DNA from 4 places in the Solidesulfovibrio sp. C21 genome. Region 1 is predicted to be linked to each of the others. Evidence: riboswitches for the same ligand, from Rfam matches in the RefSeq annotation. Region 1 holds a riboswitch; each other region holds the start of a gene.
The links. A riboswitch is a leader RNA that binds a small molecule or an ion and turns the genes downstream of it on or off. The one in region 1 is predicted to bind cobalamin.
Positions count from the first base shown of each region.

Region 2: linked by a shared signal. The riboswitch ahead of ACMZ6R_RS04710 (TonB-dependent receptor plug domain-containing protein) and the one ahead of ACMZ6R_RS17025 (ribonucleoside triphosphate reductase) in region 1 are both predicted to bind cobalamin.
Region 3: linked by a shared signal. The riboswitch ahead of ACMZ6R_RS05450 (sirohydrochlorin cobaltochelatase) and the one ahead of ACMZ6R_RS17025 (ribonucleoside triphosphate reductase) in region 1 are both predicted to bind cobalamin.
Region 4: linked by a shared signal. The riboswitch ahead of metE (5-methyltetrahydropteroyltriglutamate--homocysteine S-methyltransferase) and the one ahead of ACMZ6R_RS17025 (ribonucleoside triphosphate reductase) in region 1 are both predicted to bind cobalamin.

Region 1 covers NZ_JBLODY010000075.1:10,429-17,885, forward strand. Annotated here, with positions in the region: gene ACMZ6R_RS17000 (c-type cytochrome) at 1-1,488, opposite strand, end outside; gene ACMZ6R_RS17005 (c-type cytochrome) at 1,491-2,843, opposite strand; gene ACMZ6R_RS17010 (c-type cytochrome) at 2,847-3,722, opposite strand; gene ACMZ6R_RS17015 (UbiX family flavin prenyltransferase) at 3,988-4,557, shown strand; gene ACMZ6R_RS17020 (hypothetical protein) at 4,784-5,047, shown strand; cobalamin riboswitch at 5,174-5,388, shown strand; gene ACMZ6R_RS17025 (ribonucleoside triphosphate reductase) at 5,529-7,457, shown strand, end outside.
Region 2 covers NZ_JBLODY010000008.1:79,746-87,202, forward strand. Annotated here, with positions in the region: partial or broken gene ACMZ6R_RS04685 (iron hydrogenase small subunit) at 1-14, opposite strand, end outside; gene ACMZ6R_RS04690 (ABC transporter ATP-binding protein) at 8-805, opposite strand; gene ACMZ6R_RS04695 (FecCD family ABC transporter permease) at 802-1,812, opposite strand; gene ACMZ6R_RS04700 (ABC transporter substrate-binding protein) at 1,809-2,705, opposite strand; gene ACMZ6R_RS04705 (adenosylcobinamide amidohydrolase) at 2,702-3,526, opposite strand; gene ACMZ6R_RS04710 (TonB-dependent receptor plug domain-containing protein) at 3,426-5,432, opposite strand; cobalamin riboswitch at 5,541-5,738, opposite strand; gene ACMZ6R_RS04715 (LysR substrate-binding domain-containing protein) at 5,878-6,342, opposite strand; gene ACMZ6R_RS04720 (hypothetical protein) at 6,343-6,867, opposite strand; tRNA gene ACMZ6R_RS04725 (tRNA-Arg) at 7,000-7,076, opposite strand; gene ACMZ6R_RS04730 (Hpt domain-containing protein) at 7,141-7,457, shown strand, end outside.
Region 3 covers NZ_JBLODY010000010.1:59,732-67,188, forward strand. Annotated here, with positions in the region: gene ACMZ6R_RS05435 (aminopeptidase) at 1-33, shown strand, start outside; gene selB (selenocysteine-specific translation elongation factor) at 163-2,082, shown strand; gene ACMZ6R_RS05445 (hypothetical protein) at 2,536-2,892, shown strand; cobalamin riboswitch at 2,914-3,096, shown strand; gene ACMZ6R_RS05450 (sirohydrochlorin cobaltochelatase) at 3,217-4,104, shown strand; gene ACMZ6R_RS05455 (FecCD family ABC transporter permease) at 4,104-5,147, shown strand; gene ACMZ6R_RS05460 (ABC transporter ATP-binding protein) at 5,144-5,986, shown strand; gene ACMZ6R_RS05465 (ABC transporter substrate-binding protein) at 6,030-6,806, shown strand; gene cobI (precorrin-2 C(20)-methyltransferase) at 6,803-7,457, shown strand, end outside.
Region 4 covers NZ_JBLODY010000070.1:399-7,855, forward strand. Annotated here, with positions in the region: gene metE (5-methyltetrahydropteroyltriglutamate--homocysteine S-methyltransferase) at 1-2,071, opposite strand, end outside; cobalamin riboswitch at 2,255-2,461, opposite strand; gene ACMZ6R_RS16520 (glutamine amidotransferase-related protein) at 2,637-4,121, opposite strand; gene ACMZ6R_RS16525 (outer membrane homotrimeric porin) at 4,194-5,624, opposite strand; gene ACMZ6R_RS16530 (glutamate decarboxylase) at 5,946-7,340, opposite strand; gene ACMZ6R_RS16535 (amino acid permease) at 7,376-7,457, opposite strand, start outside.

The sequences.
Region 1 (7,457 bases):
GTAGGGCTGCATGACCGTTCCGGGGTAGCCGTCGGTGATGACGCCCAGGGCGCGTTCGGGGGTCAGGGCATAGCGGCGCAGGTCCGGCGGGGCCGGGAGCAGGGTGCGGCCGAAGGGCGTGATGCCGCCGTCCGCGCCGTGGCACACGGAACAGGTCTTGTTCCAGACCTGCATGGCTTCGGAGCCGACCGGATGGTGCGCCGGCTTGGGCGTGGCGTCGAACATGGAAAAGCGCGTGGAAAGGGTATCCAGCAGCTTTTCCAGTTTTTCCCGGTCGAAGAGCCGGAAGTACGGCATGGCCGAGCCCGGGGTGCCGGCCGTCAGGATGCCGTAGATGTAGTCCCTGTTCGCCCGGATGGCGGCAAGGTCCTCGGCCGGCACCACCAGCCGGGCGGCGGTCGGGCCGTCCCCATGGCCGGCCTTGCCGTGGCAGGGCTGGCAGGCTCCGACATAGATGGTCTCGCCGTTGTCGTAGACGGTGTTCAGCTTGGCCGCAAAAGCGGCCAGGGCTTCCTTGCGGAAGGGGGCGTAGGCTTTCGAACGCGCCTCGCGCGCGGCCACGGCCTGGGCATGGGCCGGGGCCAGGACGCGGTCTTGGAGAAACTGCCGGGCGAGGAGCATGGAAACGAAGATGACGGGCAGCAGGACGAGCAGGCTGCCCGGGCCGGCGGCAAGGGGCGCGGCGGCGGGGCGCAGGCTCAAAAGCATCAGCATGGCGGCGGCCACGCCCACGGTCACCGCGCCGAGCACGGGCCAGTCGAGGCCCGAGGCCACGGAAAAGACCAGCGGGATGCCGATGACGACCTGGGCCAGGGTCGCGCCGAAAAGCCAGGTGCGCAGTTTCGCGGCCTTTTCGGGATGTTCCCTGGCCGAAAAGAAGAGGTGGAAGGCCGCGCCGAAGACCAGCGCCGCGCCGAGGATATGCAGGTAGCGCAGCAGCCAGTGCGGCGCGAAAACGCCGTCCGGGGCAAATCCCCGGGCCGCGAACCGGGCCCAGAAGTCCTGGCGCTCCATGAGCGACAGGACCCCGGTGAAAATGGCCGGAACGGTGAGGAGGGCGCCGACGCCGAGCACGCCGCAGACAAAGGCCAGCCACGGACTGGCGCTTATTTTATGGCCAAAGGCGTCGATGAGCAGAAACGCCACAATCAAAAGCGGAATCACGGCCAGCCAGGCATAGGAAAAAAGGGCCGTGGTGGTGAAAAAGGCCTGGGAATAGCGCACCTGGATGATGAGCAGCGGGGCCACGCCAAGCACCACGGCCAGGCTTTTGAGCCCCAGGTGCGTGTGCACCATGCGCTTGTTCCAGAGCTGGGGTCCCGCGTCGCCGGCCAGTCGTTTTTGGAGGAAAAAGAGCAAGCCGAGCAGGGCCGTGCCGAGCATGAGCAGCACGAAAAGCAGGTGCAGGCCGAAGGTGACGAAAAGCAGCCCATGCAGCCAGCTTGCCGGCAGCGGCAGTGAGAGGAACAGATCGGTCCACTGGGACATGGCTACTTCTCCTTGGGCGCCGGCCCGCGCAGGCGTGCATCCTGGTTGGCCAAGGTGAAAAGGTAATTGGCCAGAAGCAGGCGTTCCTGTTCGGTGCCGGTGAAGGGCGTCATGAACGGGGCCAGCCCCTCGGTGATGGCGGTGATGGCGTTGACGCCGTCCTGGGTGCGGCCGGCGATGCGCTTGCGGATGTCGTTTATGCCGCCGTCGGTATGGCACACGCCGCAGTTGGCCGCGAAAAGGGTCGCTCCGTCGCGCATGGCGGCGGATTGGCTGCCGTTGTCGTTGACCCAGCGCATGGTGGGCAATATCGCTTCGTTTTTCGCGGCGAGCCCCTTGTTTTCAACCAGCGGGATCTGGTTGGCGTACATGTAGCCCGGCAGCAGGTACGGGCCGCGCACGAACTCGCGCACGCGCTCGAATTCCGTCACCAGCCCCACGCATAAAATGATGGTCGGGATGCAAAGCGCCCGGCAAAGTATCGGCCGCCGCAAAAGCGCCGCCAGGGCCGTCGCCAGTACGAGCAGCCCGGCCAGGCCGTTGGCCAGGGGCAGGAAGTCGGGGCGTTGCGACAGGGCCGAGGTGGCCACGGCAAACTTCCAGTGGGTGAGGTAGGTCATGGGCACCCGGGAGAAATAGACGAGCCCGCTGACCGTGGCGGCCAGGGCCGCGCCGAGAAAGATCGCGCCCCCAAGGCGCAGGGCCCGGCCGCGTTCCTCCCGCGAACCCTTGTATCTCCAGGCGAGCCAGGTGATGACGAAGAGCGCGCCGAGCGCCAGGCCCCCGGACACGCGCAGGAAGCATTGGGGAATGAAGGTCGGGTTGAAATAGGCCCGCCCGAAGCCGCCGGCAAAGGGCCAGCCGTCCGGGGTGAGCATGAACCCCAGGATGCCCGAAATAAGGATGGCGGAAATGACCGCCATGCCGACGTAGCCCCAGCCGAGGGCCACCAGCGTCCCTGGCCGTTTTTCGGCCAGCCGGTCCCACAGGTAGTAGTAGATCAAAAGGAGCACCACTTCCGAGGTGAACGCGCCCCATTCGATGAACCAGGGCCAGAAAAAGAGGTGGATCAGCGAGCCGATGCCCTCCGGGGCCAGCCCCCCGGTGATGAACCAGATGCCGACGCCCGTGACCGCGCCGATCGAGGTGGTGACGACCACGGCCGGTCCGAGAAGCGCGCGGCTGATCCGCGCCCAAAACGCCCCTTTGCCCAGATACGTCAGGGTCTGGAACAGCACCAGCATGGTGACGAGGCCGATGGCCAGGCCGTGGCTTATGAGCACGTGCAGCACGGCATCGAGGGCGATGGTCATGCCGTCGCCAAGACTGGGGATGTGCAGGATGGGAAAGATCATGGCTTATTTCACCTCGGACAGGGGGATGACCTGCACGACCTTGTCGGGGTGGGTGGCCACGAATTTCGGGCGCGGCTTTTCATGCACGAAACCGGCCAGGTCCAGGGCCTGCTCCTGGGTCAGGGACGGGGAGCTTTTGGGCATGTAGCGCCAGGCGAAGACGGAAAAGGTGCGGATGCGGTGCATGCCGGCCCCGTCATTGTAGGAGCCGTCGCCCCAGAGCGGCGGGGCGATGGCCGTGCCCTGGCCGGCCTCGCCGTGGCATCTGGCGCAGACGTCCTGGTAGACCTTGGCGCCGTTGGCCACATCGGGCTTATGGGAATTGCCCAGGTCGTGGGGCAGGGTCCAGGGCTGCTCGGAATAGATGGGGATGCCCTTGGATATCCACTGCATGTAGACGAGCAGGGACTGCATGATCTGGCTGTCGTAGGCCGGGGCGGTGCCGTTCATGCTGCGTTCGAAACAGCCCTGGGTGCGCAGCGTCAGGTCGGCGGTGTAGTCGCGGCGACCGCGGAAGAGCGGGTAGCGCGCCCCGACCCCGACCAGGGAAATGGTGTCGAGGCTGCGGCCGCCGTCGAAGTGGCAGCTGGTGCAGGACAGGTCGTTGTTGATGTATTTGCCGGCGTACTTTTTCGTTTCGGTCATGATCCTGTAGCCGAGCATGACTTCCGCGCGGATGCTTTCCGGGGCGTCCTCGGGGCGCGGCGGATTGAAAAGTTGTGGCATGGCCGGCGCCTTGGCGTTTTGGCGCGGGACCTCTCGCGGCGTTTCGGTCCGCTTGGTCACGAGGGTGGACCGGAAAAAGGCCAGGATCCAGACGCCGAAGGCGAGCAGGAGGGTTGCCAGCACCAGTGCGAAATAAACATTGCGGTTTTTCATAGAGACTCCGTACTGCGGGGACTGTGGCAAGACGCGAATCCGCCATGCGGGGAGAAGCACCGGCCGAAAAACGGATCAGGGCACGCGGTATGCCCTGTGCCCGCGACTCTCCAACTTCTTTATTTTGAAAACTCTCGCAGGTTTACCCGCACCGTTTCGGATGTCAATATGCGGTGCCGAAAACATCGGAAGACCGGCGGGCCGGGAGGAGGGCGCCTGGAGCGGTCCGGCTCGGATAACTGTCCACACAACCGAAGGAAAAATCATGAAACGGCTCCTGGTCGGCATAACGGGCGCAAGCGGCGTGCTCTACGGCATCCGGCTGCTCGAGGTCCTGCGCGGCGTGGCCGAGGTGGAAACGCATCTCATTTTGAGCCGGGGCGCGGCCACGACCTTGGCCTACGAGACCGACTTCACGGTTGCGGCTGTCGCGGCCCTGGCCGATGTGGTCCATGCCCACGACAATCTGGCCGCGGCGGTCTCGAGCGGTTCGTTTCCCGTGCACGGCATGGTGGTGGTCCCGTGTTCCATGAAGACCCTGGCCCAGATCGCCCTGTCCCTTGGCGACAACCTCCTGGCCCGGGCCGCCGACGTGACGCTCAAGGAGCGGCGCAAGCTGGTGCTCGTGCCGCGCGAGACGCCGCTGCACCTGGGGCACCTGCGCCACATGACGGCCGTGACCGAAATGGGTGGCGTCATCCTGCCCCCGGCCCCCTCGTTCTACCACGGCCCCCGCACCATCATGGACATCGTGGACCAGACCGTGGGCAAGATCCTGGACCAGTTCGCCATCCCCCACGACCTCTTCCACCGCTGGGACGGCCGGGAGGGGTGATCCGGCCCGCGCCGGCGGGACGGTGCATACGCAGGGGCGGAAAGGTCGCGGCCCGTGGCTTCCCCGGGCATTTGCCTCCTTGAAAAGCGTACGCATCCGGTTTTCTTATCCGGGGAGAACGTCGCCCCCGGAGAATGGGAACGCCTTGTGCGAGGGAGGAAAAAAACATGCCGTCTAGGCGGGGACGGCGAAATGGTTCATGGAATAACAAAAGGAGGCAGCCATCATGCAAGGCGACCACGAACACCACCATGACCATACTCATGAGCACACCCACGAACACGAGCATGAACACGAGCATCCCGGCATCGGCAAGCACACCCACAAGCATGTCCATGTCCATACCCATGAACATGAACACGAGCACAAGCACCCCCACGAGCACGGCGCGGGGGAAGGCGCGCACGAACACCAGCATACCGGCGAGCACGGCCCTCACGACCATGTCCACCCGGACCACGAGCACGTGCCCCACACCCACGATCACTGAGTGACGCCGCGCCGACGACGGATTTTTTTTTCAAATCGCCCGGAAGCGCCGGGGGCGGCCGACCGAAGCCCGATAGCGGCCGCCCCCGCCCCTCTGAGGCCGATTGACTCTCCCGGCCGCTCCCCCCTATACCATGGCTGCGCTGGCGTCCGTCCTCCCCGGGACGGGCTGCAAAAGAGAACCCGGTGAGACTCCGGGACTGCCCCGCAGCGGTAAGCGAAAACGACCTCCGCCACCAAGCACTGGGCTCCCCGGCCTGGGAAGCGGCGGACAGTAGGCACCCGGTCTGCCGGCCGTCACGTTCGCAAGTCCGAAGACCTGCCAGCGCCCGTCCGCGAAGCCTGTTCGCGGACGAACCGCCAGGGAGCCTCGAGGGAGGGCGACCGGCCTCGCGGCGCATGGGGTGGCGTCGCGGCCGCGCGTCTCTCCTCGGTTCCGTCTCGATATCGCGTAGTGGGAACGCGATATCGCAGGGAATGCCATGCTGGAACCGATGACCAGTTCCGATCTATCTTTCGACACCTTGCCGGAATCCGTAGCGTCCGCTGCGCCGGAACGTGTCGCCGTGGCCGTGCCCATGCGCATCAAAAAGCGCGATGGCAAGGTCGTTCCTTTTGACGGCGAGAAGATTTTCTCCGCCATCCGCCGGGCCGGCGCGGTCACGGGCGAGTTCGAGGACGCCGAGGCCCGGCTGCTCACGGCCCAGGCCGTCAAAGTGCTGTCCCACCGCTTCACCGGCCAGATCCCGGACATCGAACGCATCCAGGACGTGGTGGAGCAGGCCCTGATTTCGGCCAACCACTTCCGCACCATGCGCGCCTACTCGGTCTACCGCGAACAACGGGCTAAGCTGCGCCACGACAAAAAGACCGTGGTGGACGTGGCCGCCTCCATCAACGAATACCTCGACCGCCAGGACTGGCGCGTGGCCGCCAACGCCAACCAGGGCTATTCCCTCGGCGGGCTCATTTTGAACGTCTCTGGCAAGGTGGTGGCCAACTATTGGCTCAACCACGTCTATCCGCCGGAAGTGGGCGCCGCTCACCGCGAAGGCGACCTCCACATCCATGACCTGGACATGCTGGCCGGCTATTGCGCCGGCTGGTCGCTGCGCACGCTGCTGGAAGAAGGCTTAAACGGCGTGCCGGACAAGGTGGAAGCCGACCCGCCGCGCCATCTTTCCAGCGCCGTCGGCCAGATCGTCAATTTTCTCGGTACGCTGCAAAACGAATGGGCCGGGGCCCAGGCCTTTTCCTCCTTCGACACCTACATGGCCCCGTTCGTGCGCAAGGACAGGCTCGATTACGCCGAGGTGCGCCAGTCCATCCAGGAGCTGATCTACAACCTGAACGTGCCGTCGCGCTGGGGCACCCAGACCCCCTTCACCAACCTGACCTTCGACTGGAACTGCCCGGACGACCTGGCCGGCCAGCATCCGCGCATCGGCGGCGAGGAGCTGGAGTTCACCTACGGCGAGCTCCAGGCCGAAATGGACATGATCAACCGGGCCTACATCGACGTCATGACCGCCGGCGACGCCAAGGGACGGGTCTTCACCTTTCCCATCCCCACCTACAATATCACCAAGGATTTTCCCTGGGAGTCGCCCAACGTCGACATTCTCTTCGAGATGACGGCCAAGTACGGCCTGCCCTACTTCCAGAATTTCGTGAATTCCGACCTCGAGCCCAACATGGTGCGCTCCATGTGCTGCCGGCTCCAGCTCGACCTGCGCGAGCTTTTAAAGCGCGGCAACGGCCTTTTCGGTAGCGCCGAGCAGACCGGGTCCGTGGGCGTGGTCACCATCAACTGCGCCCGGCTCGGCTACAGCCATAGCGGCGACGAGGCGGGACTTCTGGCCCGCCTGGACGGCCTGCTCGACATCGCCCGCACCAGCCTGGAGATCAAGCGCAAGGAGATCACGCGGCGCATGGACGCCGGGCTTTTCCCCTACACCAAGCGCTACCTCGGGTCGCTTCGCAACCACTTCTCCACCATCGGCGTCAACGGCATCAATGAAATGATCCGCAACTTCACGTCCGACGCCGAAAACATCACCACCCCGGCCGGCCACGCCCTGGCCGTGCGTCTGCTCGACCACGTGCGCGAGCGCATGACCGAATTCCAGGAGCAGACCGGCCATCTCTACAACCTGGAAGCCACACCGGCCGAAGGCACCACCTACCGGTTCGCCAAGGAAGACCGCAAACGCTTCCCCGGCATCCTGCAGGCCGGCACGCAGGGGAAGCCCTACTACACCAATTCGTCCCAGCTGCCGGTCGGTTTTACCAACGACCCCTTCGAGGCGCTCGCGCGCCAGGAGGAGCTCCAGCGCAAATACACCGGCGGCACGGTGCTCCACCTCTACATGGGCGAACGCATCTCCAGCGCCGAGGCCTGCAAGAACCTC
Region 2 (7,457 bases), on a different contig from region 1:
AAGCCGATCAAGGCTCCGGCTGGCCTCCCGGCAGGGCCGTGACGCGCGGCGTTCCCGTGAACGGATTGCGGTCAACGGCCAGATTCCAGTCATAGGCCTCGACCAGATGCGCTTCCTTGAGCACCTCGGCCGGACTCCCCAGCGCGACGGCGCATCCTTCCCGGACAAGCAGCAGCCTCTCTGCGTAGGTCGACGCCAAATTCAGGTCATGGGACACCATGATCACGGTCAAACCGCGTTCGAGACGGATACGGTCCAGCAGGTCCATCACGCGCATTTGATGGCCGGGATCAAGGCTGGCCGTGGGTTCGTCGAGCAGCAGCACCTCCGGTTCGCGACACAGGGCCTGGGCCAGCAGAACGCGGGCGCGCTCGCCGCCGCTTAAGGTTCCCAGTCCTCTTTGCGCCAGATGCGACACACCGGTCATTGCCATGGCTTGCCGGAGGGCCTCCTTGTCTTGCGGGGATTCCATCCCCAGCCAGCCCAGGCGGGGGGCCCTCCCCAGCCTGACCGTCATCTCTACCGTAAACGGAACGGCGAACTCGGGGAATTGCGGCAGATGGGCGACAGTTCTGGCGAATCGCATCGGGGATATGGCGGAGAGGTCGATACCCCAAAGCGCTATCCGGCCCTGGTAATGTCGGACGTGCCCGGCCAGGGTGCGCAGGAGCGTGGTTTTGCCCGAACCGTTCGGTCCGACGACAAGAAAGCATTCCCCCTTGTTCACGGACAGGTCGAGGGGACCGAGGATGCGTCGGCCTGCGTAGTCGATACGCAGGTCTTCCACCGTGTAGGCAGCTGTCATGCCCCGCTCCTTCGTAGCAAATACAGGAAAATGGGGGCACCAATCATGGCGGTCAGCACGCCCACAGGCATGGCCCCTGCGTAAGAGAGCAGCCGGGCGATAAGATCGCAGCTTACGAGAAACCATGCTCCAAACAGCAGGGAAGCCGGTACCAGCACGCGCTGGTCATGCCCGCAAGTCAGGCGCAGCATGTGCGGACAGACCAGGCCAACGAACCCGAGAAGTCCGGTCTGGCTGACCACGGCGGCGGTCATGGTCGCAGCAGTGGTGACGAGCACGCCCTGCGCAAGACGCACCCGCACCCCGAGATTTGCGGCCGCCTCGTCGCCGAGAAGGAGCAGGTTCATCGTCTGGGACAAGGCGAAGACCAGCATGGCCCCGGCAACGACGCACAGGGCGGGGACCGGCAAAGAGCCCAGCGTGGCCGAAGACGTGTCGCCCATGAGCCAGACCAGTGTGGCGTGCAAGGTATGAGCCCTGGTCATGGAGAGGAAAAACATGATGGCGGCCGAACAGAAGGCATTGACCATGACGCCGGACAGGACAAGGGAGGGCGTTGCCACGTGCCCATCCCGTAGCGACAGGGTCACGGCCACGCCAAAGGCTGCCATTGCCCCGAAAAAGGCGAGCGGTCCGGCTCCCAGGAACGCGGGCAAACCGAGCAACATGCCTCCGACCACCCCCAGGGCGGCTCCACCGGACACGCCGAGGATATAGGGATCGGCCAAGGGATTGCGCACCAGCGTTTGGAAGACCAGGCCGCTGAGGGAAAGCGCGCCGCCGGCCAGGGCCGCCAGCAGACTCCGGGGCAGCCGCAACTTCCAGACGATGGCCAGGACGGTTGGGTCGCAGGCGTCGCTTTGGGCAAGCGCCCGCAGCACTTCGTGCAGAGGGAGGGAACTTGATCCCACGACAAGGCCGGTGGTCAAGGCCGCCGCGAGCAGCCCGGCAAGGGGCAGACAGACCAGGGCCAGCCGGAAGGGCAAGCCGGCCTCGGAATATTTCACGGCTGTTTCCCGGCCGCCGGGGTAGGCGGCTGGCGCAGCAACCGGACCAGTTCTTCCAGCCCCTGGGTCAACCTGGGGCCGGGGCGGTCGAACAAGTCTGAATCCAGAAAAAAGATTCGCCCTTGGCGCACGGCGGGCACTTCAGGCCAGGCGTTCCATTGGGCCTTGGCCGCGTCAAAGGCGTCAGTGCCCATGGTCGGGATGAGGATCACCTCGGGCCGGAAAGCGACCGCCTGCTCATTGGTCAGTTGCGGATACCCCTGCATGGCGGCACACACATTCCTGCCGCCGGCCAGTTCAAGAAGTTCGTTGATGAAGGTCCCCCGACAAGCGGCGTGCATGGGGGCGAACCCGATCTGGTAGAGCACCGCCGGCCTTGGGCCGTTGTCGCGCTCCCGGGCGACGCGTTCTATGGTCTGGCGCATGTCCCCGACCAAGCTGGCCGCTCTGTCCGAGGCGTCAAGCAGACGCCCGATTTTCAAAATAGAGGCCAGCACGGCCTCAAGGCTCGCGGTATCCAGAACATGGACCGCAACCCCCAAGTCTTGCAGCCTTGAAATGGCCTCCGGCGGAGTCATGCCGGCCACGGCCAGGCAGCAGTCTGGGCGCAGGGCCACAATGCGTTCAAGATCGGGCCGGGCATACGACCCTACCCTGGGGAGACTTTTGGCCACCGCCGGAAAATCGCTGTAGGTGGAAGCCCCCACGAGCAGTTCTCCGCGATCCAGGGCGTAGACGATTTCCGTCAGGCTGGGTGCCAGGGTGACGATACGGGCGGGATACCGGGGGGAAGGCTGCGCCTCGGGAGGCTCCGCCGCTGCCTGAGGTGGAAACAGCCAAGCGACGCAGCAGGCGAGCAGGACGCCCAGGAAAAGGCGGCGACAGCTCTTCATCGGCCCGCCTCCCAGGAAATGGAGGAGGAAAGCGCCTCCATGACCGCCCTGGCCAGCATCTCCCCGAAAAGGACATGCTTGCCGCAAAAGCGCAGTGAAGGCCCCTCCCCGCAGGCCATGGCCGCGCAATCGGTGCCTGTGCCGGTAGCCACAAGCCCGCTGACTGGGCTTACGATGCCGTGCTCGGACAAGACTGCGGCTTTGGCTTCAGTCATGATCATGAGGGCCTCCAGCAAGGCGGCGTCCGTGAGCGCGGCATTGGTGGCCGCCAGGATATTGATGGTTCCCGCCGGCAATGCGCCGGCGTTTCCATCCCGGCAATCGGCCTTGTCTCCGGCCCGTCTGGCATTGGCCAGCCCGGCCGTCAATACGACGCAAACAGCCACGCCAGACTCGCTACGCCAGGCGACCCGGCAGGAGGCCATGGAGGCGGCGGTCATCATGCCCATGGCCGGACCGGGCCAGCGGCGGTCACGAGCGTAGCGGCCAAGGGTCGTCTCGGGAGGCGGATACTCGGCCGGGGTACGCGTTCCATCCTCGTGGACGCGGACAATGAACATGTGCCGCGCCCTGGCCAGCCCCCCACCAAGCGGAGACCAACCGCAAGCCCGCCAAGCGTCCGGCAGTATCAAGCGTGCATGGCGCTGCGTACGTTCCAAACCAAAGCCCGCCAGTTCCGGCGGCGCGCCAGGAAGCTCCGCCAACCGTCGGCAAGCCGGCTCAGAACTCGTAGCGCAGGCCAACGCCAATCGTCCTTCCCGGCATAGGGTAGCCGTCAACGTAGCTGTACCGTTCATCCCCGAGATTGTTAACGAAGACATATGGTTCCAATTTTGCGACGGGCTTGAAGGAAAGCCTGGCGTTCATGACGAAAAACGGGTCCTTGTTTACGACCGAGCCGTAACGGGCGCTGTTCGTGTTCCAGTCGATCACCTTCTGGGGACCTTGCCACTGTCCATTCAGATTGAGCGTGACCCAGGAGTCGAACCCGAACTGCACACCGGGAGTCAGGCTATATTCGGACAGGTTGAGCACCGTGTCCGTGCCGCGTGCATTGACCAAGGCATCGTCTTCTTCACGGCGTTCCAGGTACCAAATGGCGTTGAGAGACGGCGTGACCGTAAGCCTGTGTGATCCGACGGACCAGGAAGTGGTGTAACGTGTGAACGCCTCCAGGCCGGCCAGCCGCCAACCGGCGGAATTGACCCAGGTCTGCCAGTTGGTTTCGCCGCCAACCGTGGTCGTGGTAGTCGTGATCGCGTTGGTGTAGAACGTGTAGAAGCCGGTTCCGGAGAACTTAAGGCCTTTCCAATCGATATCGAATCCGCCTTCCCAGGTGGTGCTGGTCTCGGGAAGCAGGCTTGGGTTGCCGATGGAGTTGGTGCCGGAATTCCGGTAGAGGCCACAGAATTTATAGGCGTCCGGCGGGGTGAAGGCGGAGCCGGCGGAGGCGCGCAGGGAAAGCCAGGTGAGCGCCCGCCAGGTGATGCCGCCCCGCCAGCTCGCATGGTCCATGGTGCGCGACTGGCCGGCTACATCGGTGAAGGCATCATTGTCGAGAATGCGCAGGTCGTAATTGTCGTAGCGCAGACCGGCCAGAAAGGTGAATGCGTCGATGTCGACTTTTTCCTCACCGTAAAGGGACCAGTTCGCGTAGTTGGAATCCGGGGCGTACACGCCGTCCCCGTATCGGTGCTCGTGGATGTTCCGGTATTGCCCGCCAAGGGTGAAACGCCCCACTGAAAAGGTGGGGACGGTGACGCGTCCATCCACACCCGCTTGATTCGTTACGAAGGCGCTTTTTTGGTAATAGGGCGTATCGGTATCAGCGTAGTCGTGCTGGTTGACCCAGGTTGCCACTCGCCACTCCACATCATGCAACGGGGTGGCTCCGTTGTAGATGGCGGCGAAGTTCTTCATGGCGTCCTGGATTCTGGCCGTGGGGGTGGGCGCATAGGTGGGGCCGGGATCGCCCACGTCCCAGGCGTTGAAATAATTCCCGAAGATGTGGAAGGTGTGATTTTCCACCGGGGTCAGGGTCGCGGTTCCCGACGCGGCACCGTCATGGTAATCGGTATTGCGGTACTGCCAGCCGCCGCCGGCGTCGTACTGTTCCACGGTGGTCACCCGGCCGGCCAGGGAAAAGCCCAGTCTGCCGTCCGGGCTTCCGCCCTGCAAAGAAGCTCTGGGCTGAAACCGATTGAAGTTGCCGTATTCCGCTTCGGCGGAACCGGAGGGGGGGCCGTTGCCCCGCTTGGTGATGATGTTGATGACGCCGCCCATGGCCGAAGCCCCGTACAGGACCGATCCGGGACCGCGCATGATCTCCACGCGTTCCACGTTATCCAGGGGAATCAGCGCAAGATTGCCCGAGCCGAAGGGGTTGCCGTCCACCAGCACCAGGGTCTTGGCATCCATGTTCGCCCCTGGCGAAACATAGGTGTCGAACCCTCGCAGGCGAAAACTCGTGTAAGCGCCTGGGTACTGAATGGTTGTGCCCGGCGATTTCTGGGCGATCAGTTCGCCCAAGGTGTCCACGCCAAGCTGGTTGATTGTATCCCGGCTGAGCATCTCGACATGGACGGGGACCTCGCTGGCCGGAGCCGGGGTAGCCGTGGCCGTGACGAGCATTTCGGGAAGGTCGAACGTTTCTTCCTGGTTCTCAGCCGCCAGGGCCAGACAGGGCAAGACCATGACAACAGCCAGCGCAGCCAGTGCGCAACGCATAAAAAAACCTCCTGCTTCGTGAAAGAAGAGGAGGGCTCGAGGAAACACAGACACGACATCCCACCAATCAGATGAGATGTTGCCCATGGGTCGGCTCTGCCTCGAAGCCCGCCATGACTTCTCGCAGGCTGGTCTCCCGGCTCAAGGATCGTCCTACTCACCGCGCCTTCCCATCCGCGCCTTTTGCGCGGACAGTGGCTGAGTGCGGTTTTCGTCCCCTTTCACGGTTGCGGGCCAGCGCCGGTTTTTCACCGGACTTCCCATTTAGCCGCATCGCGGATGCGGACCTGCGAGTTCAATAATGCAGAGTAGTTGCCCGGCTCATACAGATATTGTCAAGCCGGATTCCCTCTTGCGCCCTCTCCCGAGGGGACGGGCACCAGCGCTGCCAAGAGTATAGGAGCGTGTAACCTTCGTAGCCAATCAGGAACACACTACCGAGGGTCTATCGATCACGATACGCACGCGCCAAATCCACAAAGGCCCTCAGGTAATCGATGTCGACGTCTGCCTCGCGAATACCGAGGAATATTTTCTTGTCTATGCCTTGCGCTCCCAAGCGCACCGGGAACACGGCAAATTTGCCGGCATTCTCTTCGACCAGCCAACGCGGCAAGGCGGCCACGCCCCGGCCGCTGGCCACCATTTGGAGCATGATCTCAGTGGTTTCAATCCGCTTGTGCTGTTTGGGGATGATGCCGGCAGGCGTGAGGAATCGGGAATAAATATCGAGCCGATCAATGTGGACCGGGTAGGTGATCAAGATTTCCACTGCAAGCTGTTCCGGCTCAATATGGCTCGCTGCGCGCAAGGGGTGGTTCGGCCCGACGACCAGCACCTGCTCATAGTCGAACACCGGCTCGAAATATAAGCCCGTTCCCGCCGCAGCATCGGTCCCAATCCCAGCCATTCAAAAAAGGCTGTAGTGATAACGCGGATGGCCCGGCAGCCGAAGTACCGGCCTTCGTCGCTCAGGCCCCTCGGCTGAGTCACCGCCATGAAGCCGGCTGGCCTCTCTGATCTGCCTGATGGCGCGTTCGCAACGGCGCTGCTCCAACCCGGAGTCGCGAACGATGGTCTTCATATCGATGTCGATAAACCCATTGGCCAGGGTGGGCAGGCCAAGGCACAGGGACGCTAAGTCGAGGTGGGAGAGTAGCGTCTCCAAAACCACGAGACAGGCCTCGCGGCGTTCGCTCCGGATTTTGCGGTTGCCCTTGGTCAGCAGGGGGGGACATTTTTTGGGATGATCATACCAGACCTTGGTTCGCTCGGCGGCCAGGGAGAGGATACGCGGAAGCCCGCCCTTGCCCTTGCGGATGGGAACAGCCGGCGTTAATTTAGGCAGGTCCGGATCGTGACCACACCGGTTGCCTCTCCCCTCGTGAACAATGAAAGGAGACCTGAAATGGGTATCGACATTGCCTGTAGACAATGCCGCCCCCTAGAGGTTTTTGAGGGAATATTTTTGTTCCGGGACTATTCCGGGACTGAGAGGTGTTTGGGACGGGTGAAGAAGGTTATGTGACCAGGGTGATTTTGTTGTGTAACCATTTGTAATGATTACTGGCGCGCCCGGAGGGATTCGAACCCCCGGCCGGCGGATTCGAAGTCCGACGCTCTATCCAGCTGAGCTACGGGCGCGTGAACCTTCCTTAATTGCCCAAACGGCACCCCGTCAAGGCACAAACAAGGAGATCCGGCCGGCATGAGCGCCGCCCCCCCCGACGACATCCCCCCGAGAACCGTGGCCGTTTCGGCGGAACTGCGCCCCATCTTCGCCCGGTTTCTGGCCATACAGAACGAGCACATCGCGGAACTCGAAAGCGCCCTGGCCGCCCGCGACGGCGAAGCCCTCTGCCGGCTGGCCCACACCATCCGGGGATCGGCCGCCACCTTCCAGCTCCCGGAAGCGGCGGACATGGCCCTGGCCCTGGAGGAAACCGTCGCCCGCGCCGACCTTGCCGCAGCCGGCCGCCTTATCGCCGCCCTGGCCCGCTATTTCCACGAGACGGACATCGAATT
Region 3 (7,457 bases), on a different contig from region 1:
GTGCTGGCCTACAAAGCCTTTCTTTCGAGCTAGCCCCGATCCCCTGTAAAGGGGGTCCGGGGGGCATCAAGCCCCCCGGTGGTGGGGTCCAGGGGAGGCAACGCCTCCCCTGGCCGCCGGAGGCTCCTCTCCACACCACCCCAACCAAGGAGCGCACCATCCATGCCAGTCATCATGGGGACGGCCGGGCACATCGACCACGGCAAGACGACGCTGATCAAGGCGCTGACGGGCATTGACTGCGACCGGCTGGCCGAGGAGAAAAAACGCGGCATCACCATCGAGCTGGGATTTGCCTTCATGGACCTGCCGGGCGGCGTGCGGCTCGGCATCATCGACGTGCCGGGCCATGAGCGCTTCGTCAAGAACATGGTGGCCGGCGCGGCGGGCATCGATTTCGTCACCCTCGTCATCGCCGCCGACGAAGGCGTCATGCCCCAGACCCGCGAGCACCTGGACATCTGCACCCTGCTCGGCATCGAGACCGGAGTCGTGGCCCTGACCAAGGCCGACATGGTGGACGCGGACTGGCTCAATATGGTCACGGACGACGTGCGCGCGGAGCTTGCCGGCACGTTCCTGGCCGATGCCCCCATTTTTCCCGTCTCGTCCCATACCGGAGCCGGCCTGCCCGAGCTGCGCGCGGCGCTTATCGAGCTGGCCGCCAACTTCGCGCCCAGGCGGCGTTCCGATCTGGCCCGGCTTCCCATCGACCGCGTCTTTACGCTCAAGGGCCACGGCACCGTGGTCACGGGCACGCTCATTGCCGGCACGTTCGCGGTCGGCGACGAGGTGCGGCTTTTCCCCTCGGACAAGCGCAGCAAAATCCGCAGCCTGCAATCCCACGGCGAACCCGTGGAAGTCTCGCCGGCCGGACGGCGTACAGCCGTCAACCTGGCCGGGCTCGAGGTCGAGGACGTGGAACGCGGCGAGGTGCTGGCCCGGCCGGGCACGCTTTTCCCGGAGGCCGCCTGGGAGGTGAAGCTTTCCTGCCTGGCCTCGGCCCCGCGCGGCATCAAGCACCGCACCGAGGTGCATTTCCACCACGGCACGCGGGAAGTCCTGGCCCGGGTGCATCTGCCCGACCGCGACAAGCTGGAGCCCGGCGAGACGGCCGTGTGCCAGATCCGCTTTCCCGAGCCCCTGGCCGGAGTCTACGGCGACCGGGTGGTCATCCGCTCGGGCGCGCCGCTGCGCACCATGGCCGGCGGGCGCATCCTTTCGCCGCTTGCCCGCAAGGTCAAACGCTTCGACGCCGACGCGGCCGCGACGCTTGCCGCCCTGGCCACGGCCGAGGGACCGGAGCTCGTCGCCCTGCAACTGGCCCGGGCCGGCGCCGAGGGACTGGGATTCGCCCGGCTGATGACGCTCACCGACCTCGAATCCAAAGCCCTGGACAAGGCGCTTTCCGGCCTGTGCGACAAGGGCGCGGCCGCGCTTGTCGACCGCGAAGGCAGGGAAGGACGCCATTTCGTCCACGGCGACGTCGTCGCCGCCCTGACGCAAACCCTCACCGATTTCGTGGCCGCCTACCACAAGCGCGAGCCGCTGAAACTCGGCATCTCGCGCAGCGAGCTGGCCTCCACCTGGGGCAAGTATCTCGCGCCCAAACTTTTCCATTTCGTGGTCGAACGCCAGCTTCGGGCCGGCAGGCTGGCCACCGACCAGGACGTGCTGCGCCTGCCCGACCACAAGGTCTCCCTGGCCTCGGACCAGGCCAAGCTGCGCGAAACGCTCCTTACCGCCTACCGCGCCGGCGGCCTGACCCCGCCCAACGTCAAGGATATCCTGGAGCCCCTGGACCTGACCTTCAAGGAGGCCCAGCCGGTCTACAAGGTGCTCATAGACGAAAGGCTCCTCGTCAAGGCCCAGGAAAACATGTATTTTTGCGCCGAGGCCATAACCGGGCTCATCGAGAAGGTGCGCGCCTACTACGCCGCCGGGGCCACGGACATGGGGCCGGCGGAATTTCGGGAACTGACAGGGCTGTCCCGCAAGTTCCTCATCGCCCTGCTCGAATACCTGGACAAGGAAAAGGTGACCGTGCGCGTCGGCGACAAGCGCCAGTTGCGCCGGAGATAGGGGAAGGGCGGGAGACGTGCCTCCGGCGGCCAGGGGGAAACTTTTTGAAAAAAGTTTCCCCCTGGACCCCCTTCAAAAACTTTCAAAGGGGATATGGGGGGAGGCACCGGAGGCATCGCGGAAGAGTTGCGTATGGGGCGGCCGCCCCGCGCGGAAAGGGGTCCCCGGGAAGAGAGCGGGTGGGCCCGGACCGGCGGGAAGGCGTCTGGAAAAATGCCAAAACGGCGGGAAGCCGGAGCCGCCCGCCGTGAAAAAATCTGACTCACCAGGAGCCGGTACTACCAGTCCTGGTCCTCGGGTTTGGCTTCCTGCTGCGCCTTGATGACCCGAAGGGCGATGAACACGGAAATAAAGCCGAACAGCACGATGAGACCGGAGAAATCGAATGTCACGGTGAACCTCCCCCAAACGGATGTATTTCGTGAAATAAATCTTTAGCCCCAAAGGGACGCGATGTCCAGATACCCCTGCCGGCCTCGCCCGGTTCCGGCCCTTCTGGCCCTGCTCACAGCGCTTGCCCTGTACGCCGCCACAGCCATGGCCGGCGTCATCACCGTCAAGGACAACACCTACAGTCTCGACGGCGGCAGACCCGTCACCGGGGCCTGGGAAGTGGCCGAAAAAATCGCCGTAGGCAAGGACGTGGCCATCGTGGTCATGGAGGAAAAGGCCAACCCGACCACCATCCAGATCATGCTCCAGCTCCTGGAAAGCCTCCATGTCCCCACGCTGCTCACCAAGCGGGCCGACTACAAGCCCCTGGTCGACCGGGGCGTCATCAAGCCCACCCAAACCCCCGCCTATCCTTGACAGCCGCACCCGCCCCCGGTACTGCGCGGAAACGATCCGGGCGCCCGCATGGGCTCAATAGGGAATCCCGTTTGATTCGGGAGCGGTCCCGCCGCCGTAAGTCCCCCACAGTCGGCTTCCTCGCGCGCCACTGGGAAAACATTCCCGGGAAGGCCGGAGCCGATGGGACAAGCCGGAAGACCTGCCCGGTCGATCACAGGCCAACCCGCCGGCAACGAGGGCTTTTGCCGGCCGGGCGTAAGGACCGGGGCGTCAACCCGTAGCGCGGGGACTACCCGTTACCCTTTTTTATCAAGAGCCCTCCATGCCCATGGAGGTTTTCCCATGCTCCGTTTTCCGCGAGCGCTTTTCGCATTATGGTTGTGTCTGGCCATGGCCGCGCCGGCCCTGGCCGGTCATGAGGCCAAGAAGGAACCCAAAAGGGCCATTGTCGTGGCCGCCTTCGGCACCAGCGTTCCCGAAGCCGCGCCGGCCATCCAGAAAATGGTCGACCGCGTCAAGGCCGCCTATCCCGGCGTGCCCGTTTCGCTTTGCTACACTGCCTCCATGATCCGCCACAAACTGGCCAGGGAAGGCAAGGCCGTGCCGCCTGCGCCGGCCGAAGCCCTGGCCGTGCTGCCCGACAAGGGTGTCACCGACGTGGCCCTTTTCTCCCTGCAAACCATTCCCGGCCACGAGTACGACGACCTCGTGCGTCTGGCCGAGGCCTTCTCCGGCCTGCCCAAGGGGCTGACCCACGTGTCCGTCAGCGCCCCGCTGCTTTTCGCCAAGGAGGATTTCCCGCGCGTGGCCAAGGCGCTGCTCGCTTCGGCTCCCAAGGACCGCAAGCCCGGCGAGGCGCTCGTCTTCGTCGGCCACGGCACCGACCACCCGGCCAACATGGCCTACCCGGCCCTGCAATACACCCTGTGGCAGCTCGACCCCAACGCCTTCGTGACCACGGTCGAGGGTACGCCGAGCTTCGAGAATCTTATCGCGGAGCTCAAAAAGCGCGGCATCAAAAAGGCCTGGCTCATGCCCATGTTCGCCGTGGCCGGGGACCATGCCCATAACGACATGGCCGGCAAGGAAAAGGATTCCCTGGCCTCGCAGCTCGCCGCCGCCGGCATCGCCGCAACGCCCCAGATGCAGGGCAACGGCGACCGTGACGCCGTGGCCGCCATCTGGATGGACCACCTGAAAAAGACCGTGGACGCCCTGCCCGGAAAATAATGCCCCGAAACCGCTTACAAGGCGCGGGAGTGCGCGCCCTGCTCCCGGCCCTGGCCGGGCTGGCCGCCCTGGCGACGGCCTGCCTGGCCGGGGCCTATCCGGCCGGTCCGGGCCAGGTGGCCGCCGTCCTCGGCCGGGCCATGGGCCTGCCCGTGGCCGCCCCGGCCGATCCGGCGCTGACGGCCGTGGTGCTCGACCTGCGCCTGTGGCGGGGGGTGCTGGCCTACGGCGTGGGCGCGGCCCTGGCCATGGCCGGCGGGGTGTTCCAGGGGGTGTTGCGAAATCCCCTGGCTGATCCCTTCACCCTCGGCGTCTCGGGCGGTGCGGCCTTCGGCGCGGCTCTTTCCCTGACCCTCGGTCTGGCCGCCGCCTCGGGAAGCGTCATCGCCACCCCGCTTTGCGCCCTGGCCGGCGGCGGGGCGGCCCTGGCCTTCGTGCTGGCCCTGGCCCGGGCCTGCGGCGGGTTGCGCCGGGAGACGGTGGTTTTGGCCGGCATCATCGCCGCCACCTTCCTTTCGGCCCTGCTCTCGCTCACCAAGGCGCTCAACGAGGAATCCGTGGCCGGCATCGTCTTTTGGATCATGGGCGGCTTCCAGGGACGGGGCAAGGCCGAGCTGGCGCTTTTCCTGCCCTGCTTTCTGGCCGGTGTGGTCCTGATTCGCCTGTACATCCGCGAGTGCGACATCCTGCTTCTGGGTGAGACCCAGGCGCGCCAATTGGGCGTCGCCGCCGGCCGGGCACGGCTTGCACTGCTCACCGGTGCGAGTCTCCTGACCGCCGGGGCCGTGGCCGTTTCCGGGGTCATCGGCTTTGTCGGGCTCATCGCCCCCCATGCCTGCCGCCGGCTCTTTTCCGCCGAACACGGCACGCTCCTGCCGCAAAGCGCGCTGTGCGGCGGGGCGCTCCTGGTTTTTGCCGACGTGCTGGCCCGCACCATCCTGCCCGGCGGCGCGGAGCTGCCCGTTGGGGTGGTGACGGCGCTTCTCGGCGGCCCGTTTTTCTGTTTTCTGCTTGTCACGGGCCGCGACGGTGGCCGGGCGTGATCCGCATCGAGGGACTTCGGGCCGGGTACGGCGGCCGCGATGTGCTGGCCGACATCGACCTGCACATCGCCCCGGGCGAGATGGTGGGACTCCTCGGCCCCAACGGCGCGGGCAAGACCACGCTGCTTTTGGCCGCGACCGGCATACTTCCCCCAGTGGCCGGAAGCGTCTCCCTGGCCGGGCGCGATATCGCCAGCCTCTCCGCCCGGGAGCGGGCAAGGCTTGTGGCCGTGGTGCCCCAGCGGGCCGAAAGCGCGGGAGGGCTCACCGTGCGCACGGTGGTGCGCATGGGCCGCTATCCCTACCTGCCCTTCCTCGGCGGCTACGGCGAGGCCGATGCGGACGCGACCAAGGCGGCCATGGCGGCGGTGGGCGTGGCCCATTTGGCCGACCGGCGCATGAACGAGCTTTCCGGCGGCGAGTTCCAGCGGGCGCTGACGGCCCGGGCCCTGGCCCAGGACGCGCGCGCCATGATCCTGGACGAAGCCTCGGCCAGCCTGGACATGGCCCGGAAAATGGAACTCTACGGGCTCCTGGCCGCCCGTAACGCCGCCGGCACGACCATCGTGGCGGCGCTGCACGACATCAACCTGGCGGCGCTTTTCTGCCGTCGCCTGATATTTATTAAAAACGGCCGCATCGAGGCCGACGGCCCGGTGGCCGCCGTCTTTACCAGCCAAACATTGTCGAGGATCTATGAAACCGAAATCCTGGTCATCGCCCATCCGAAAAGCGGCCTGCCCCAGGCTTTGGCCGTACCTGCCGCTTGTGCTGCTGTCGCTGCTCCTAACGGCCCAGGCGGCCCCGGCGGCTCCGGCGGGAACGGGCATCACGGATGACCTGGGCCACGTCATAACGCTCAAGGCTCCGGCCAAACGCATCGTGGCCCTTTACGGCGCGTACAACGAAATGCTCGCCGGCATGGGACTCACCGATCGCATCGTGGCCCGCACCGACGCCGACGACAAGCCGGCCGCCATCGCCGCCCTGCCCGTCATCGGCACCCACATGCGCCCCAACCTGGAGCGCGTGCTGGCGGTCAAGCCCGACCTCGTGCTGCAAACCGCCGGGCGCGGCGAAGCCGAACAGGCCGCCGCCAACCTGGCCAAACTGGGCGTGCCGGTGGCCGTTTTTTCCATCCACGATTTCGACTCGCTCTTTGCCGCGATAGACCGCATCGGCGTGCTGACCGGGGCGCAAAAGCGGGCGGCAGAGCTTGACGCAAGCCTCAAAAAACGCCTCGCCGCCGTGGCCGTAAGCGCACCCGGGGGAAAGAAGCCCAAGGTCTTTTTCGAGGTCCGTTCCGGCAACCTGCTGGCCGCCGGCAAAGGCTCCATGGTCGATGCCGTGATCCGCGCCGCCGGTGGGGAAAACGCCGTGAGCCTGGACAAAAAGCTCGTACGCTTAACCGACGAGGAACTCTTGCGCCTGGCTCCGGACGTGTGCCTGACCCAGCGCGGCCCCATGAACGCCGAAGCGCGGTCCATGGCCGACCGGCCGGAGTACGCGTCACTGCCCTGCGTCAAAAACCGCCGGGCCTTCGTCGTCGACGAGGCGCTTTTCTCCCGCCCCGGACCGGGAAGCGTGGACGCCGTGGAGGAACTTGCCCGGATACTGGCCGGCAAGCCGGCAACGCCGGCCCGGGAGGCGCGTCCGTGACCACGCTCGGAACGCTTTACGGCCTGGGCGTCGGCCCGGGGGACCCGGAACTGCTGACCCTCAAGGCGGCCCGGATTCTCGGGGAGGTGGACACGGTCTTCGCCGCCTCGTCGAGCAAGAACGACTATTCCATCGCCCAGGCCATCATCGCGCCGCACCTGCCGCCGCAAGCTACCGTCGTGCGCCTGCCCTTTCCCATGACCCGGGACCCGGCCGCGCTGGACGCCGCCTGGGAGGCCAACACCGCCGCCATGGCCGCAGTGCTTGCCGCCGGGCGCGACGCGGCCTTTATTACTCTTGGCGATCCGCTGCTCTACAGCACCTTCGGCTACGTGCTGCCGCGCCTGACCACGCGCCTGCCGGGGCTTGCGGTCAACATCGTGCCGGGGATCACCTCGTTTCAGGCGGCGGCGGCCAAGGTTGGCGACGTGCTGGTCGAATCCGGCGAGAACCTGCTGATCGCCTCGGGCGTGGACGAGAGCGGCCGGTTGGAAAAGGGACTGGCGGCGGCGGACAACGCGGTCATCCTCAAGGCCTACCGCAATTTTCCCCGCCTGCGCGACCTGCTTGGCCGTATGGGCCTGACCCGGGCGACCACCTTCGCCACCCGCATCGGCCACGACGGCGAGGCCATCGTGCGCAAGCTGGAAG
Region 4 (7,457 bases), on a different contig from region 1:
ATTGGAAGTCCGCAAAGGCGGTGAGGAGTTCCATGCGGCTGCGGCTGGCCTCAATGCTGATGACGTCGGCGTCCATGGCCGCGATGGACGGCACGATGTCATTGAATTCCGCGTAGCACATGTGGGTGTGGATCTGCGTTTCCGGTTTGGCCACGGCGGCGGTCAGCCGGAAATCGTCCACGGCCAGGGCCAGGGCCATCTCCCAGTCCTTGCGCCGCAGCGGCAGCCCCTCGCGCAGGGCCGGCTCGTCGATCTGGATGACGCGCAACCCGGCGCGCTCCAGGTCCGCCACCTCGTCGCGCATGGCCAGGGCGATCTGCCGGCGCGTGGTCTCGCGGGGCTGGTCGTCGCGCACGAAGCTCCAGCACAGGATGGTCGCCGGGCCGGTGAGCATGCCCTTCATGGGCTTCTTGGTCAGGGACGCGGCATAGGTCGACCAGTCCACGGTCATGGGGCCGGGGCGCGACACGTCGCCGTAGATGACCGGCGGCTTGACGCAGCGCGCGCCGTAGCTTTGCACCCAGCCGTTTTTCGTGAAGCAGAAGCCGGCGAGCCGCTCGCCGAAATACTCCACCATGTCGTTTCGTTCGGGTTCGCCGTGCACCAGCACGTCGAGGCCGAGCGTCTCCTGCCGGGCCACCACGTCGGCGATGGTCTCCTTGAGGAAGGCTTCGTAGGCGGCGGCGTCCATCTCGCCGGTCTTGGCGCGCCGCCGGGCCTGCCGGATCGCCGGCGTCTGGGGAAAGGAGCCGATGGTGGTGGTGGGGATGGGCGGCAGGGAGAGGGCGGCCGTCTGGGTCTTGGCGCGTTCCTTATAGGGGGCCGGCCGGTGGAACATGTCCACGGTCACGGCATCCACCCGATGGCGCACAACCGCATCGGTCGCGACCCCGCTTTCCCGCCGGCTCTCCCAGGCGGCCCGGTTGTCGGCCAGGGCGGCGGCCACCTCCGGACGCTCAGGCCCGCCGGGCGCGGCGGCATCGGCCAGCAGGCGCACCTCGCGGCATTTCTGTACGGCAAAGGCCATCCAATTGCGGATGGTCGGGTCGAGGGCGGTTTCCGCCTCGAGGTCCACCGGGCAATGCAGCAGCGAACACGACGGCGCGAGCATGAGGCGCGCCGCCCCGACGTGGTCCGCCGCGAGTTCGATGCGGGCCAGGGCGGCGGCCGCGTCCACGCGCCAGATGTTGCGCCCGTCCACGAGCCCCAGCGACAAGGCGGTTTCCGGGGACAGCGCCTTGGCCACCAAGGCGATCTGTGTGGGGTCGCGCACGCAGTCGATATGGAGCGCGCCAAGGGGCAGCCCCTCCACCCAGGACAGGTTGTGGGCGATGCCGCCGAAATAGGTGGCGAGCATCACCTTCGCCGGACCGGCGGCCTTGGCGAGATCACGGTAGGCCTCACGGAACGGGCCGGCCAGGGCTTCGGGCAGGTCCTGGGCCAGGATGGGCTCGTCGAGTTCGATCCAGGGGCACAGCGCGCCCAGACGGCCGAGGATGTCCCGGTAGGCCTCGAGCAGGTCCGGGAGCAGCGAAAAGCGGTCGAAGTCGGGAGAAACGCTCTTGCCGAGCGTAAGGAAGGTGAACGGCCCGGGCAGCACGGCCTTGGCCGTGAATCCGGCTGTGGCGGCCTGGCGCGCCTCGTCGAAGATCTTCGACCCCACCACGGCAAGGCGCTGTCCCGGCGTGAACTCCGGCACGATGTAGTGGTAGTTGGTGTCGAACCACTTGGTCATCTCCATGGCCGCCACGTCGCGCGTTTTGTCCTGGACGCCCCGGGCCATGGCGAAAAAGGTGTCGAGGGGCGCCTCCCCGCCGGCATGGCCGAAGCGCTCCGGCACCGCACCAAGCAGGCAGGCCATGTCGAGCATGTGGTCGTAGAGGGAGAAGTCGCCGACCGGCACCAAATCGAGGCCGGCCTCGCCCGCAAGCTTCCAGTGCGAGAGCCGCAAGGCGGCGGCCTGCGCCTCAAGGGCGGCGGCGTCGATCCTGCCGGCCCAGTATGCTTCGAGGGCGGCCTTGAGTTCCCGGTTGCGCCCCATGCGGGGAAATCCCAGCGAATGCGTCACCATGCAACGTGCTCCTTGTTGGCCCGCGTGGTTCGCGGGCGGTTGACGTCGGCCGGCAGGGCCCCAAACGGCACGCAACAAAAAAAACCCGCCCCCGGCGGATGCGGGGAACGGGGCACGGGTGACGGTCCGGAAACGCGGGCGCGTCCGGCATATACGGTCACTCCGGCCCATGTCGCGAGGCCTGGATACCGACCGATTCGAGGCGTCTTCTGGCTTACGGGGCGGTCCCGGAGGGGACCGTCAGCATCTGGCGGCATCCTTCCCAGGCCGGCTTACGCCCGACCTAGTGGATAACCGCCGCCAAACCCCGATCACAGCAGCGCGTCTGCGACGGATTCGCACCGTCTTCCGTTTCTCGAAAGGTCCTTTACCACAAATCGACCCGTCACTGGCCCAATTCCAGCCCCTTGTCAACGTGGTGGGGGAGGGAGAAGGCGGAGGAGAGTGAAAGAGGATGCGAGAGGGGGACCCTTTTTGAAAAAAGGGTCCCCCTCTCGCGCTCTCCCCTCCCCAAAACGTTTCACGGTGTGGGGAGCGTCACAGAGGGCAAGGGAATGCATCTCTTTTATCGTGGCGTTGATTGCGCCAGGGCGTCCCGCAGGAAGCGCCGCAGCACATTTTCCGCCTGGTTGTAGGAAACCTTGATTTCCGGATGGAACTGCGTTCCGTGCAGGCGTCCGTCCTGGCTGCGCACGGCCTGAATATACGTGGACTTGGCCACGACGGTAAATCCCTGCGGCGGGTCGTACACGGCCCAGCCATGCACTTCCGGCGCGGTGAAGGGCTGGGGCAGGCCCCTAAAAAGCGGATCGTCGACGAGCGTGCGAATCTCCGCGTACCGGGCCGGCTTTTCCATGGCGGAGATATCGGAGCGGCCCATGGAGCGCACGCGCGTGTAGCCGGAGGCGAAGGAAAGCATCTGGTGTCCGGCGCAGATGCCGAGGATGGGGACCGGCGCGGCGCGAATGATCTCGAATTCGCCGTTGTATTCGAACATGGGCAGGTCGTTGTAATCGGCATTGTTGCCGCTGAGCAGGATGGCCACGGGCTTTTTCGCAAGCGCCTCGTACATGGCCATGCTCGCCTCGTAATACGGCACGGTCACGGTCGAGAGCTCCGGGACCATCTCATGGACGCGCGCGGCCAGCTCCGTAAACGCCGCGCCGTTGTGCTGGTTGCCGATGACAAGGACATACGGCCCGGCCGGCGGGCTCGGCACCGGGGGAAGACCCGGGGAATACAGCAGCAGTTCGTTTATGCCCGGGGCATAGCCGGTCCAGCCGCTGATCTCCAGCCGCCAGAACCGGGCCGAGACCCCGGCAAAATCGAGAATGAAGCGGTAGGTGTCGCCGTCGGTGACCTTGACGGCCTCCTTCCAGGTGACGCCGTCGGGGCTGGCCAGCCAGCGGAAGGCCACCGGCCAGCCGTCCCGGTTGCCGGAATCGGCCAGCATCCAGATGCGGCTTATGCTGCGCTCCCGCCCCAGATCCAGTTCCACCCAGGCCGTGTCCGGACCCGGAGGCGCGGCCCGCCACTGGGTGGAGAGGCCCTGGTCGGTATAGTCGAGGAGATTCTTGGGGTCCGAGCCGCTTGAGACCTTCACGCTTACGGGCACGGCCCGGGTCAGGTTCATGAACGCCTTGTCGCTGGCCGTATCCACTGAAAAGCGGCTGACGGCCCACGGCCCGTGCGCGCCCGCCTCGTCCGTGGCCCGCACGCGCCAGTACCAGCGGGTCCCATCCGCCAGGGGCTTTTGGTCGGGAATGGCCAGGGCGCTGACGCCTTCGGGGTTTTCCGGCAGCGTGTAGTCGAGGCGGTCTTCGGCAAAGGCCTTGTCCCGGGCGAGCTGGATTTCGTAGACGCGCTTGCCCTGGCCGCCCGTGGCGTTTTTAAACGACAAAAGCGGCGTCCGGCGGGTGACGATGACGTCGAAATCGGGGTTGGTGGTGAGCTGCGGCGCGCTGATCGGACACGCCGCCAGGGCCACGGCGCCGGACAGGCCGCCGAGTATTACGGCGAGGACCAGCAGAGGCGACATCCGGTATCTCATGCGGGCACTCCTTGGGCCGGCACAGCATCCGGCCGTTGCGGCGCATCGTGAAACGACCGACCGCGCCAGGCGTTAAAAGGTATAGATGATGCCAAGCGCCGCCTGCCAGGCGTCGCCGGCCTGATTCACCATGCGATGTCCCCAGATGCTCGAGTGGAGCCCTTCGGGATGGGCCCAGCCCAGCTCGCCGATCAGGTTCACGGCGTCGGTCAGGGCGTACACATGCTCGCAGGCCACGGAGTAGAGGTTTTCGCCCTGGGCCAGGTCCTGCCCCATGGTGACATAGGAACCGGGGCCCCCCGTGACGGCCACGGCCTTGCGCAGGCCCGCCGGCGAGCTGGTGCCCGTGGCATAGGAAAAGGCGACCAGGGAGGTCAGGCGCGGCACGATGCTGATTTTGCTGAAATTAAGCACCAATCCCATGCTGCCCTGGGGCGTGGTGTTCATGGCCGCCTGGGTCAGATATTGGTCGGCGTTGAACAGAAACGAGCCGGCGGGCCCCCATTCCGTGTTGATGGCGGGCAGCCGTTCCGAGCCGTTGGACAGCCCGGAATCCTCGCCGCTGCCGTACCAGCCGAGGAGCTGGGGCGCGACCATGGCGAAGCCGGTGTATTCCAGGGCCGCGTCCGCGAACCAGCCGCGCCGGCGGCAGCGTTCCCGGTCGGCGGCGAAGGCGTCGCCGTAGACCGCGTCGGCATAGAGCTTGAGCGGCATCGGCAGCTCGGCGGTCAGGGTGAAGCCGGTCCAGAAGGCGGCGCTCTGGTTGTCGGCAAAGCCCGTCGGGGTCACGAAGGACCCGGCGGCGCGCAGGGAGTTGCTCATGGAGTCCGGCAGGTCGGCGGCGCGGCCGAGGATGGCCACCGCGCCCCAGGGCGTGACGTGCGTGCCCGAAATCGACACCGGCAGCGTGATGAAGGTGAGATCCAGCTCGTCGCCGACTTGCGTGGTGGTGGTGTCGTAGGTCCGGTTGGTGTCCACCAGCCGGGCGTAGCCGGCCGTGACGCCGAGCCGGTCCTCGAGCAGCGGGGCGCTGACGACCAGGGCGGCCGCGTCGCTGTTGCCCGAGTCCGTGCCCAGGACCACGGAGTCGTAGAAGACCGAGGTATGGGGCAGGGACAGGGGCTGGTAGCCGGCCGTCACCTTGATGGCCGTATCAGGCAGGGTGAACTGGAGGTAGCACTGGTAGGACTCGATGGCGGTCGTCGGATTGGCCGCCGTCAGGGTGCCGTGGCCCCAGGTCTGGTTGTTGACGCGAAGCCCCAGGCGAAAGGCCAGATTTTCGTTGGCGGCAAGATCGACATGCAGGCGCATGCGCTGCCAGAAATTCAGGGTGTCCGCGGTCTGGGTGCCGTCGGCGTTCCAGCCGGTGTAGTTCTGGTTGCTGAAGAACGTGCCCTGCACGCGGAAATCGCCGTACATGGAAACGGAGGTTGCGGCCGAGGCGGTGGCGGCGAGAAGGCAGGCGGCGACAAGAACAAGAGCGGCGGACCGAAATCGGGGCATGGCGGAGTTCCTACGTGTTGCGCCCTTAAAAAATACGGCTGCGGCACTTGTGAAAAGGCGGCGGCTGAGAGCCTCCGTGGCCTGGGTGGGGCTTGCGCCCCTTGGGCTCCCCGAAGGATCTCCCGGCCGGCCTTTCGCGCGCAAGCCGGCGCTCGCGCGCGCGGGTTTTCCGCAAAAGCCTCGCCAGTATTTCTTAAGACAGACCTCAATGGTATTGGCATGTTCCCTTACGACATGCGGCCACGGACTTCGAGAACGCGCGACGGAGACCGGCCCCGGGCTGGCAAACGCTCCGGGGCCGGTCCGCGACGGTGCGCGGGTTTAGGTATGGCTGAACCCCGAGGCCGTTTCCGCGGTCAGGGATTGGGTCACGGGGTTTTGGGCGAAGTAGGCCAGGCAGCGTTTGAGGTCCTCGACCAGCAGGTCGGCCAGGTCGCGGCTGAAGCCATGGCGGACCAAGGCGCGCATGACCACGAGGTCCTGGCGGTTTGGCGGCATGGAATAGGCCGGCACCTGCCAGCCCCGGGAACGCAGCCGGTCGGACAGGTCGTAGAGGTTGAAGTTGTGCTTCTTCCCTTCGACAAGGCTCCAACTCACGGCCGGAATGCCGCCCCGGCCGTCGTAGATGACCTCGAAGTCCGGGACTTCCCGAAGCGCGTCGCCCAGGTAGGCGGCCGTGTCGTAGCAGGCCGACTGGATCTTGTGGTAGCCTTCGCGGCCAAGGCGCAGGAAATTGTAGTATTGGGCGATGATCTGGCCGCCGGGGCGCGAGAAGTTGAGCGCGAAGGTCGGCATGTTGCCGCCGAGGTAATTGACCTGGAAGATCAGGTCCTCGGGCAGTTCCTTGGCGTCGCGCCACACCACCCAGCCGACGCCGAGCGGCGACAGGCCGAACTTGTGGCCCGAGGCGTTGATGGACTTGACCCGGGGCAGCCGGAAATCCCACAGCAGGTCGGGATCGCGAAACGGGGCCAGAAAGCCGCCGCTGGCGCCGTCCACATGCACCGGGATGTCGCAGTCGGTGTCGGCCTGGTACTTGTCCAGGGCCTTGCATACCGCTTCGACGGGCTCGTACTGGCAGGTGAAGGTCACGCCGAGCGTCGGCACCACGCCGATGGTGTTTTCGTCGCAGCGTTTGATGACTTCCTCGGGGCTCATGATGAGCCGGTCGTGTTCCATGGGGATTTCGCGCAGTTCGACGTCCCAGTAGCGGGCGAACTTGTGCCAGCAGACCTGGACCGGGCCGCAGATCATGTTGGGTTTGTCGGTCGGCTTGCCGGCGGCCTTGCGGGCGGCCCGCCAGCGCCATTTCATGGCCAGCCCGCCGAGCATGGCCGCCTCGCTCGAGCCGGTGGTGGAGCAGCCCATGGTGTTGGCGGCCTCGGGCGAGTGCCACAGGTCGGCCAGCATGTGCACGCAGCGCGCTTCCAGCTCGGCGGTCTGGGGGTACTCGTCCTTGTCGATCATGTTCTTGTCGAGGCATTCGTCCATCAGCCGGTGAATCTCGGGATCGGCCCAGGTCTGGCAGAAGGTGGCCAGATTCTGGCGGGAATTGCCGTCGAGCATCAGTTCGTCGTGCACGACCTGATAGGCGTGTCTGGCCTCGATTTCTTTTTTGGGAAAGCGGTACTTGGGCATGCGCACCGAAAGGTCGCTCGACGCATACACATCGTCCAGGAGATCGTCGCGGACCGTGTCCTTCTGATGCAAGGGCATAAAAGCGCCTCCTTCGTTACGGTTTCGCCGGCGGCCTATTTGCCGACCTGGCGCCAGCCGGGTTTCTTGCAGGCGTTGATGACCAGCGGCAGGCCGACGAAGACCACCAGGCCGGCC